DNA from 2 places in the Salicibibacter cibi genome. Region 2 is predicted to be linked to the other one. Evidence: riboswitches for the same ligand, from Rfam matches in the RefSeq annotation. Region 2 holds a riboswitch; the other holds the start of a gene.

Region 1 (5,469 bases), 1.0 Mb from region 2:
ATTTTCTTCTTCTTCATCCAACTCAAGCGGATCTTCCTCTTCCAACGGAGGTGTTTCAGAGTCCATCGGAGGTTCTTCCTCTTCAATCGGAGGCTCCTCCACAGATTCGATCTCTTCTGAAGCTGTCGGCTCTGCATTCATAATAGCCATAACGATCATTACTATTGGACCGATAACGCCAATGGCCAAAATCGGGGCAAAAATCGCATAAACGGGCCCTCTACTTTTCATCATGGCCCATTTCGGATTAATGGACCCTAATATGATGAATACAAGACCCACTAACGCTAAAAAGATAAACCCTATAATACCTAAAACCGTCCACATATGTTCCACCTCATATTAATTTTTTCAACATGTGTCACCTGACTACAATGGTGTTTCCACATGCTTTTCCTCTTCCAAAGATACCGGTGGTTTTCGTACAAGGCACATGATGCCCGCGATGATCAAAAGTACCGATTGAATAATGGATGTGCCAAAGGTCAAAATGAGCATAGCTCCTCCCGATACGAGAAATAAAATTCCGGCCAATTTTGCGTTACTGTTGAGCTTGATAACGGCGATGATTCCTATGACAAGCCCAATGATGTGCATCACAAAGATCCACCAACCGAAGGAACCGAACATTCCTAAGGCCCATGCACCTGCTTCTGCCTCCTGGGCGGACAATGTCGGATCCTGCATCATTTCTTGTTCTACCATTCCCATGAATGACTGAAATCCAATGGTGCCGATAACCACTAATAAGCCTATGACAAAAGTGATAACTACTCCAATGATCCCTAATGCCATTTCGCCTGTTCGTTTCAAAATTATTCCCCTTCCCAAATCTTTCTATATATAAGACTAATAGTTATAATATATCATAATTAGAAGTCATTTTTAGCCAAAAAAAATGAATCCGTCGTTTAGTCATGATTTAAAAGAATAAATAAGGGAAAAAAGACGAAAAGCTACATCCAATCCACAATAAAAAATAGGATAATAAGCCCATAAATTCACAATGTAAACACGTTCATGCCCTCGCTGCCAGGCGTGTTAATTATCCGTATTTTTCCAATGAAAGGGTTTAGACGAAAAGGATATTAAACATACCGTGTTATGTTACATACATTTGCGGACTAATTTGGCATTCGACAGCCATTACGGCTCCCCAAAACCCGGACCTGAGGACTCCATTGACTTCTGAGCGGCGATTTGAGTCCGCAGATCATGTTCCAGAGGACTCCATTGGCTCCTGAGCGGCGATTTGAGTCCGCAGATCATGTTCGAAAGGACTTATCTGATACTAAACAGTTTTCTTTTCCATGCCAGAAGGTATTTTAAGGTAAATCAACGCGCCTGCCTCGCTGCAATTATTACAGCTTGTTCGGGGTGTAGAACAGCATATGTACATGTAAATCTACATAAGTAAAAGGAGTAATAAGTAGGGACTGCTGAATAATAGAAAAAGACTGGCACATAAGCATTTTCCGTTGGTGTTGTCAAAACTGGATGCAAGGAAATCCATCCTATAAGCAAAAAACCCTTGCACTTCTGGAAACGTACGGAGGGATGGTGCTGCAATGGCGAGACTCCAGCGGAAAAACGGACGCGTCAAGCCCCCGCAGCGCCGGTTTTGCGCGAGGAGGCTTGACCGTTCGTCCGCGGAAAGCGAAGCCATGGAAGCGACATCCCGGCTTCAGCTGATAGCTGCAAGTTGTTCAGCAATCCCTAAGTAATGAAAATATGTTCGAAATGAAGATTATGTGAGGGAGAGGGATTAAGTGAAAAAGACCTTCTGTCTGTTGTTCGTCGTGGCATTATGTTTGGCCGGTTGTTTTGGGGTGAATGCGGACGTTGCGTATGAGGATGCGGAGGAAGTGTTGACGCGTGAACTTCAAGCCGAAGGAGTGACAGGAATCGATATTGCTTCACAAGAAGCCACTTCTATCATGGAGGAGGGCGAAGATCACTATTTGGTGCAAGGGCAAATGGAAACCGACGATGGACCCGGAGAATATCAATTGGATTTGGAATATGACTCCGATGGATATTGGTACGAGATCCATTGGGTGATTTACTAAAAAATGTGGCCGGTGTTGGCTGCATTTTTTTATTTTTTTGCAGGATTTTTGTTTTAAATGGCGAAGCCATAATCATTAAGCATAAACGGGGAGGATCATTGATGGGGGTAAAACAAGTTTTTTATCGGCAATTATCCGCTTGTCATGATGAGAACCATTGGTTTGCATGCCTTCAGCAGGCGCTCGCGGGGGTCACGGATGAGCAGGCGAATTGGAAACGGGAGGCAGCCGACCATAGTATCCATGAAATCGTCAATCATCTTATTGTATATAATAATCGTTGTCTGGAGCGCTTCAAAGGAGAACCAGTCCCTCCAATTGAAGAAGGAAATGAAGCTACTTTTCGAAGCGGTGAAAATCGGGATTGGTCTGTCACCGTGGCCCAGTTAACAACGATGATGGATGAATGGCTGCACATCATTGATGGAACAACGGAATCTGATTGGAGAGCGCCCGTCCATGGAGAAAGCGGGGAGACGTGGGGGACGGTGCTTGCAAATATGATGATCCATACGAGCTATCATATTGGACAAATTGTATTTATTCGCAAACAGCAGGGGGCTTGGGACATGGAGGAAGAGGTGCGTTGACGGTATTTGGCTGATAAATCGTCAGTTTCGGCTGATATCCCGTTGTTTTTCGCTGATAAACGCCCGGTTTCGACTGCTAAAAATTGACGTATTTTCTCGGCTGCGTGTATAATATAATTAAATAAGTATTTCTACTGGGGGTGCCCTGCCGGGGCTGAGATGAGGAGAACCTCGAACCCTTGGAACCTGATCTGGACGATAAAGCCAGCGGAGGAAAGTAGATGAAGAACGGATACCATTCTTTCTGCTGTCCTTTGCTGTCTTAGGGCGGCTTTTTGTCGTTGCTTGGCAGGTAAGAAAGTACAAATCAACTTTCTTACCTGCATAAGTGCAACTAAGGCTTTTCGCTATAAAAGCTTGGCGAAAAGCCACGTTTTCTAAAAGATTGGTAGGGAGGCTAACCGTGACCTGGCATTTAATCACGACGAACAACTGCCCGTTTCACATTCAAGTAAGGCAGTTGCGACACGCATTGAAAAATATTGACATCGTTCATATTCGCGATAAGGAAGCTTCGCTGCAACGGTTAAAACAACAAATTGACCAGCTTTGTAAAATTGGACTACGACGCGAGCGAATTGTTCTTAATGAACATGCGGAAGCAGCGGCCGCGTGGGACTTGGGGGGTGTTCACTTGCCGAGCAATTCCTCGCTGACGGCAAAAGACGTGAAAAACAAGGCGCCGAATCTGCAAGTGGGGGCGTCGGTGCACAACCTCGAGGAAGCAAAAGCCCGGGCTGAAGAAGGGGTGGACTACCTTTATTATGGACATATATATCCGAGCGCGAGTAAACCCGACGTCCCGCCCCGTGGGACTGCGGCACTGCAATCGGTTGTGCAATCGGTTCGCATCCCCGTGCTTGCGATCGGAGGCATCACCCGGGACCGTTTAGGCGAAATATCCCGCACCGGTGCTTCGGGCATTGCGCTAATTTCAGGTTTTTGGGAAGCGGAAAAACCGGAAGAAGAGGCCATCCAATTTAATCGTTTTGGGCAGATGAATTATGAAACGACATGAATCGTATGATCTCATTATTGTCGGCGCAGGGATCATAGGGCTCGCGATCGCGTATTACGGAACACGGGCAGGGTTAAAAACACTTATTCTTGACCGTGGGGATGCAGGAAACGGCACGACATCGGCCGCCGCCGGTATGTTGGGGGTCCAAGTGGAACTGCAATCCCGAACGCCTCTGTATCCTCTCGCGAAAAAGAGCCGGGAATTGTACGCGCAATTGGCTGAGGAGTTGATGGCGCAAACGGGGACATCCATCGGCCGAACGGTTTCCGGCGCGATTAAACCGGCTTTTTCATCGGAAGAATGGAAAAAATTAAATGAAATTGAACGATGGCAAACGGCAGCCGGGGAATCGGTGCAATGTTTAACGGCTGCACAATTGTACGAACACCTTCCCTTCCTCGCCGATGGGGCAGAGGGTGCCCTTTATTTTCCTGAAGAAGCGCACGTGGAACCTGTGCAAACAGCTTCTGCCTTCCGACAAGCAGCGGTGCTTCAAGGCGCTGAATTGAAAACGTATACCGGCGTGCGCGCTCTGCTTCAAAATGGCGATCATTGCGAAGGGGTCCTTTCGGCGAGCGGCGAGGAATTTTATAGCGAACATGTCGTTCTGGCAACCGGTTCTGATTTGTTTGAGCTTTCCGCGGATCGAAGTGTGCTACCGATTGAAGGGATAAAAGGAGAGGCGATTCGCGTGCAAGGGAAGCATCCGCTCGTCACGAAGACGCTCTATCATGAACATTTCTATTTCGTGCCGAAGCCAAATGGCGAAACACTAATCGGGGCGACGTCCGAGTTATCGCGGGATCGGAGAACAACGGTGCAAGGCATCGGCGAAGTACTCCAGCGTGCGCAACAGTTGCTCCCTGAAGTTGCGCACGCGAAAATCTCGAAAATGTGGGCGGGTATTCGTCCGCAAACGACGGATGGCCTTCCCTTGATGGGGCCTCATCCTTCGATCCGCGGATGTTGGCTCTGTGGCGGTCACGGACGCAATGGTATTTTATTGGCGCCGGCTTCCGGGAAGGAAATGGTTGCCACGATCACGAGTGGAAAGATGGAAGCTTTACAGGCGTTTCGGCCTAATCGAAATCATTAAGGGGGAATAAATCATGCATATCAAAGTAAACGAAGAAACGATGGACGTCCCTGCAGATGTGAAAACGATTGAAGATTTCCGTGTGCATGCTAATTTGGCAGATAAAAAGGCAATGATCGAACACAACGAGGTCGCGCTCAAGCCCGACGAATATAAAAAAACGGCGCTCGCCGAGGGCGATCAGATATTCGTTGTCCGTTTTGTGGGAGGAGGGTAAAAATGTTGAGAATAGGGGATCGAACGTTCCGTTCAAGATTGTTATTGGGAACCGGAACGTTTCCGGATGTTGATGTGCAACGTAAAGCCGTGCAAGCGTCGGAGACGGAAATTTTGACGTTTGCCGTTGCCAAAATGAATTTGGATGACAGTGATGATGATCTCGTTTCGGAATTTCAACCGGATACATTTTCCATGTTACCGAACACGGCTGGGGCAAAAACGGCGGAAGAAGCCGTTCGCATTGCAAAACTAGCTCGCACGTCTGGATTGAGTGACATGGTGAAGGTTGAAGTGATTGGGGATGATCAAACCCTTTTGCCTGATGCCGTTGAAACGTATCGGGCGACAGAAATGCTTTTGGAAGAAGGGTTTATCACTCTGCCGTATATTGCTGATGACCCCGTGCTTGCCCGCAAGTTGGAAGAGTTGGGTGCGCATGCGGTGATGCCGGGGGCTGCGCCCATCGGTACAGGG
Region 2 (5,469 bases):
GGATCAATATCATAAACCGCCCGGGCAATGGCATCTGCTAGTTCCGGGTCCTGCGTCGCCCTATTATAGAGCATGCCATGGGCTTTCACATGTCGCAGTCGTCCGCCTTCCGTTTGTACGACACCCCATAACGCGCCAACTTGATAGGCGACAATGTCGTACGCTTCCTCGGGTAAAAGGTCAATGTGACGACGCCCAAATCCCATGAGATCCGGCAATCCGGGATGCGCACCGATTGCAACATCATTTTCAATCGCCAGTTTCACCGTTTTCCGCATGATCGAAGGATCGCCAGCATGAAATCCACAGGCGATGTTGGCGGAAGAAACGTAAGGGAGAATTTCCTCATCCGTTCCAAGTGTATAAACGCCAAAGCTTTCACCCATATCACAGTTCATGTCGATGGTTTTCATTTTACATCCTCCCCATATGAGCAAATATCCTCACCCGGAATATCTAATAATCTTTCCATTTTAAAGCAATCCCTATTTTTCTTTCACGCATTGCTTGGGCTTGTTTTAAATAAAGCGTTTCAGCTTCTTGAAAGGTAATCGGTTCAAACATTACTTGTTCATTCGGCCGGAACTGGGCAAACCGCCCTAAATCAACCGCTGCCACTTGTGCAAAACGCGGATACCCGCCTGTCGTCTGCCGATCAGCCATTAAAACGATCGGTTGGCCATCACTCGGAACTTGCACCGTCCCAAACGCGACAGGTTCCGATAAGAGGCTAAAAGATTCTTGGCGTTCGATGGGAGCGTCTTCTTCTGTTTGCAACCGATACCCCATACGATCCGATTGTGTCGAAACGGTAAACGCTTGTTGGAAAAATCGTTCCCGACTCTTCGCTGTAAACTGCTTAAAATGGGTACCGGGAAACGCCCGTATTTTTTGTTGTCCGCGGTCGAGCAGACTGCCATTTGCTCCCCAGTTTTCAGCGAAGACGCCGCCATCCGCTTTTTGAGCAATTTGATCAAATCGCTTCATCGCTTCTTTATTTTTCTTCCCTATATGTAATCGGTCACCTTTTTGAAGTGCTCTACCTTCAAAACCTCCGATTCCCGCACGCACATACGTACTCTTACTATTCATCACTACAGGTACATCGATACTACCCGCAACCGCCAGATAAGCGCGATAACCGAGGGCAACCGGTTTAAACGCAAGCGTACTTTCGGCAGGGACAAAAAGAGGTACCCCAAGTGAGTAAGCCGTACCATTGACTGTTGGCACCATTCCGCCCCCTGTTACTGCTATAAGACTATCCCTCTCGACCTTGATCTCCGGACCGTTCATCGTCATTTCAAGCACAGCTTCATTTTCATGATTGCCCACGATGGCATTTGCGCTTTGCAAAGCGATACGATCCATCGCGCCGCTCTCCAAAACCCCGTGCTGCAAAAAGCCAATTCGGCCTCGATCTTGAACGGTCGTAAACAAGCCCGCTTTCAAGATAGATAAACTCACATGTCCCCCTCCTCGTACGCTTCGAACTCCGTGCGCGTAATTGCCTTAAAATAAACCGTGTCCCCGGACTTCAGCAAGCTCGGTTGTTCCCGGTTAGGGTCAAACATTTTAAGGGGTGTTTGCCCGATCAGTTGCCATCCTCCCGGTGTCTCAAGCGGATACACTCCTGTTTGAATGCCGGCGATTCCGACAGCACCGGCGGGGATTTTTGTTCGTGGTTCACTCCTGCGCGGCGTAGCAATCTTTTGCGACATACCGCCAAGAAAAGAAAAGCCGGGAGCAAAACCGATCATGTATACCAGATACTCGCCGCTTGTATGAATTCGGATCACTTCTTCTTCAGAAAGGCCATTCTCCGTCGCCACATGGGACAAATCGAGACCAAAAGCTTCTTCATAACAAACGGGGATCGTTACGACAGCCCTCTCGCCTTCTTCCCCCGTCGTCTCCCCTATCTCACGAACTTTTTCCCGCAACTTTTCCATCACGTATGCACTCGGGGTGTCTCTTTTCCCCATGATACGGAGCACCTTTATCGGGTCGTAAAAGACGGTTAGACCAGTATAGCTCGGAACGCATTCGAGATACCATTCGAATGGAGCTTCTTCCAACAAGTCCATCAATTTTTTTGTGCGTTTATGGATTTCCGGATCAATTTCCGTCCCAAAAACAATATTGATCGCGGTTTCTGATAACACGTATAGTTCCGGTTTTTTTGCCTGCGCAGACATAAAGGTCTCTTCTCACCTTCCCTTGCCAGTATAAATTTGAGTTTCCCTTTTGTTTTATTTTTGATAATAGCCCCTGTGGCCGATCACTACAGTCATATTATACCTTTGGAAAATGATTGTTATCCTTTTCCCTTGTATATACCCAATCAAACGACCGGCAGGAAATATTTGATTATTTTCTTTTTTTATGTTACTTTTAATAAAGTAAATTAAAATATTTAAAACCACTAGGGGTGCTTTTATTAGCTGAGAGAGGCATAGCCTCGACCCTTATTCACCTGATCCAGTTCGCACTGGCGGAGGGAAGTGGGCTGATGACGTATATTGTTTGTTGTTGCCACTTCCCTGAAGTGGTTTTTATTTTGTTTTCAGGTAAAAAAGTATAAACCAACTTTATTACCTGCATAAGTTGGGCGAAGGCTTTCGCCATAAAAGCGACGAAAAACCAAATTTTCTAAGAGGTGAAGAAAGATGGAAACGCTCATTCAACAAGTGGAAGAGCGCAGAGATGAGTTAATTAGCTTGCTTTCGGATTTAATCGCGTTTCGCACACCTGCGCCGCCGGCCAGAAACACAGATGAGATTCAAAGATACATAGCCGACAAACTCCAAACGATCGGTTTTGATGTAGACCACTGGGACGTTTACCTCGGGGATCCGAATGTTGTTGGCTCACGTAAAGGCTCCCATTCAGAAAATTTTCATAGTCTAATATTGAATGGCCACATCGATGTGGCCTCGGTGGAAGAAGACGAAGACTGGGAAACGCCTCCGTTTGAAGCAGTTATCCGCGATCGAACGCTCTTCGGACGTGGAGCAGCGGATATGAAAGGAGGTGTTGCCGCCTGTTTATTTGCGCTTCAACTGTTGCACGAGAATAACGTCGAGCTTCGCGGAGACATGTTGTTGCAATCTGTGATTGGCGAGGAAGTTGGAGAGGCCGGCACGAAGCAGTGTTGCGATCGGGGCTATGATGCGGATTTCGCCATCGTCGCCGACACAAGCGATTGTGAGATTCACGGACAAGGCGGTGTGATCACAGGCTGGGTAACGGTGAAAAGCCCGACGACCCATCATGATGGCACACGCCACCGTATGGTCCACGCCGGTGGTGGATTACGCGCGGCAAGCGCCATCGAAAAAATGAACAAGTTGATTACCGCCCTACAAGAATTAGAGCGTGATTGGGCGATTAACAAATCATATCCCGGTTTCACTCCGGGGACGAACACGATTAACCCCGCTGTCATTGAAGGGGGGCGCCATGCCGCTTTCGTAGCAGACGAATGTCGGCTCTGGATCACTGTTCATTTTTATCCGGATGAAAGTGCAGATTCCGTGGCAAAAGAAATCGAAGAACACCTACTGGCAACGGCAAACGCAGATCTCTGGATGAAAAATTACCCCCCAACGTTTCAATGGGGCGGCGCATCGATGATTGAAGAGCGCGGCGAGGTGTTTCCGTCTTTTACCGTTGATGAAGATCATGCAGCTGTCGATGACTTGATGAAAGCGCATGAGCATACATTTTCAAAACCTGCAAAAATATCCATGTCGCCATCTGTCAATGACGGCGGTTGGCTCGCCGAGGCCGGCATCCCTACGGTTTGCTACGGCCCCGGAAAATTGAAACATGCGCACGCCATTAATGAACAACTCAACATCGATCAATTGCTGGACTACACGAAAACACTGCTCCGCTTCATCGTTAAGTGGTGCAATCAACCAAAGGAGAGATCATAATGACATTCAGCAAACGCATTCGAAAAACAGCGGACCCGATCTGGAAAGCAAGTCATGAACATCCCTTTGTACAGGGAATCGGACACGGCACATTGGACATTGAATCTTTTAAATTTTTCATGTGCCAGGATTACAAATACTTAATTGAGTATTCCCGCGTCATGGCCATGGGCACCGTTCTTGCGCCTGACTTGAAAACGATGTCCGGATTCGCCAAAGCCCTCGACGAAACCTTGAACATGGAAATGGATCTTCATCGTTCCTATGCTGAACGTCTGGGCATTTCCCGTGAAGATCTTGAAGAAACTGTTCCCGGCCCTATCACCCTTGCTTACAGTGGCTACATGATGGCGGAAGCCCAAAAGGGGTCCATCGCGGAGCTGATCGCAGCTATTCTCCCGTGCGCCTGGAGCTATTACGAAATCGGCCTTGAACTCGCGAAAATCCCCGGCGCCACCGAACACGAACGATACGGCGAATGGGTGCGGATGTATGCTTCCGATGAATTCGGCGAAATTGGCGAATGGTTGATCGGGAAACTGGATGAACTCGCGAAAGGAAAAACGAAAGAAGAGCTGGACCGACTGGAGGCCATTTTTCTGAACACGAGCCGGTATGAGTATATGTTCTGGGATATGGCATATAAGCGGGAGGGGTGGCCTGTACGGGAATAACTCTTATTAAGTAATTGATTTTATTTTTTATTCTGTTACTTGGAAATAACGATATGGTAGTTTCAATTGATATTAGACTTTTCCATTAGAACAACAAAAGACGCCCCCCCAACTTACGGAAAATACCAAGTCGTCAAGTTATTAGAGCCCCTTGATCATGAAACGTTTTGTGTTAAGGAAGGCGCTATGATGCTAAAGTGTTCTTCACATTTTGAAAGTGCTTGAGAAATATCCTAATCAAAAGATCATCATGATTTAGACAATTCCAAGAACCATCATACGAAGCTTAACATGCGCTGATCAACTACGACTTATGTTTCTTCTCCGGGTAGAATGGCCACCCATTGGTGGCCTAAACCCCCACAGAACCTGGCGTGCAGATTTCCCGCACCAGGCTCTTCAGAAATGGTTTTACAGCATTGCGTAGAATTTCAGTTTCCGATACGGAATTGAAATTTTCGGACGCAATAATGGAAACAATGTCCGCAACTCATGGAATTTCTCCCACGTGACATATCCTTTTCGACTCCGACTGCTTAACATTTTCCGCCAATACTTGACGGTTGCTTCGTAGACTTTAACAAGGGATTGAAAATTCCCAGCTACGCCATAATACGCATAATGCCCTTGCAGTTTCTTGTTGATGATCTCAGCTTGATCATAGAGTGGTGAATGCCGAATACGTCTTAATGTTTCTTTCATGTTTCCAATACTTCGCTTAAGCCTGCTTTTCTCGGTTTTCCGCCCCACCATGAAATTTCCTTTCTGGTTGGTTGTGCAGAAATGGGTGAAACCTAGGAAGTATATGGTGTCCACCTTCTTACCTTCTGCCTTCGCATGCCTTTGGGCAAACC

Evidence for each region. Region 2 has a riboswitch for thiamine pyrophosphate ahead of HUG20_RS02655 (acetylornithine deacetylase). Riboswitches for the same ligand answer to the same signal wherever they lie in the genome.
Region 1: another riboswitch for thiamine pyrophosphate. It lies ahead of HUG20_RS16635 (thiamine phosphate synthase); the one in region 2 lies ahead of HUG20_RS02655 (acetylornithine deacetylase).

Annotation. Positions count from the first base shown of each region.
Region 1 is NZ_CP054706.1:3,338,167-3,343,635, reverse strand. Features, by position in the region: gene HUG20_RS16660 (DUF4352 domain-containing protein) at 1-327, opposite strand, end outside; gene HUG20_RS16655 (DUF4064 domain-containing protein) at 370-813, opposite strand; gene HUG20_RS16650 (hypothetical protein) at 1,498-1,692, shown strand; gene HUG20_RS16645 (hypothetical protein) at 1,770-2,069, shown strand; gene HUG20_RS16640 (DinB family protein) at 2,171-2,659, shown strand; TPP riboswitch at 2,786-2,892, shown strand; gene HUG20_RS16635 (thiamine phosphate synthase) at 3,063-3,677, shown strand; gene thiO (glycine oxidase ThiO) at 3,664-4,776, shown strand; gene thiS (sulfur carrier protein ThiS) at 4,790-4,993, shown strand; gene HUG20_RS16620 (thiazole synthase) at 4,996-5,469, shown strand, end outside.
Region 2 is NZ_CP054706.1:529,682-535,150, reverse strand. Features, by position in the region: gene HUG20_RS02670 (LamB/YcsF family protein) at 1-413, opposite strand, end outside; gene HUG20_RS02665 (5-oxoprolinase subunit C family protein) at 457-1,467, opposite strand; gene pxpB (5-oxoprolinase subunit PxpB) at 1,464-2,198, opposite strand; TPP riboswitch at 2,418-2,520, shown strand; gene HUG20_RS02655 (acetylornithine deacetylase) at 2,670-3,941, shown strand; gene tenA (thiaminase II) at 3,941-4,615, shown strand; gene HUG20_RS19055 (hypothetical protein) at 5,027-5,317, opposite strand; partial or broken gene HUG20_RS19330 (reverse transcriptase domain-containing protein) at 5,414-5,469, opposite strand, start outside.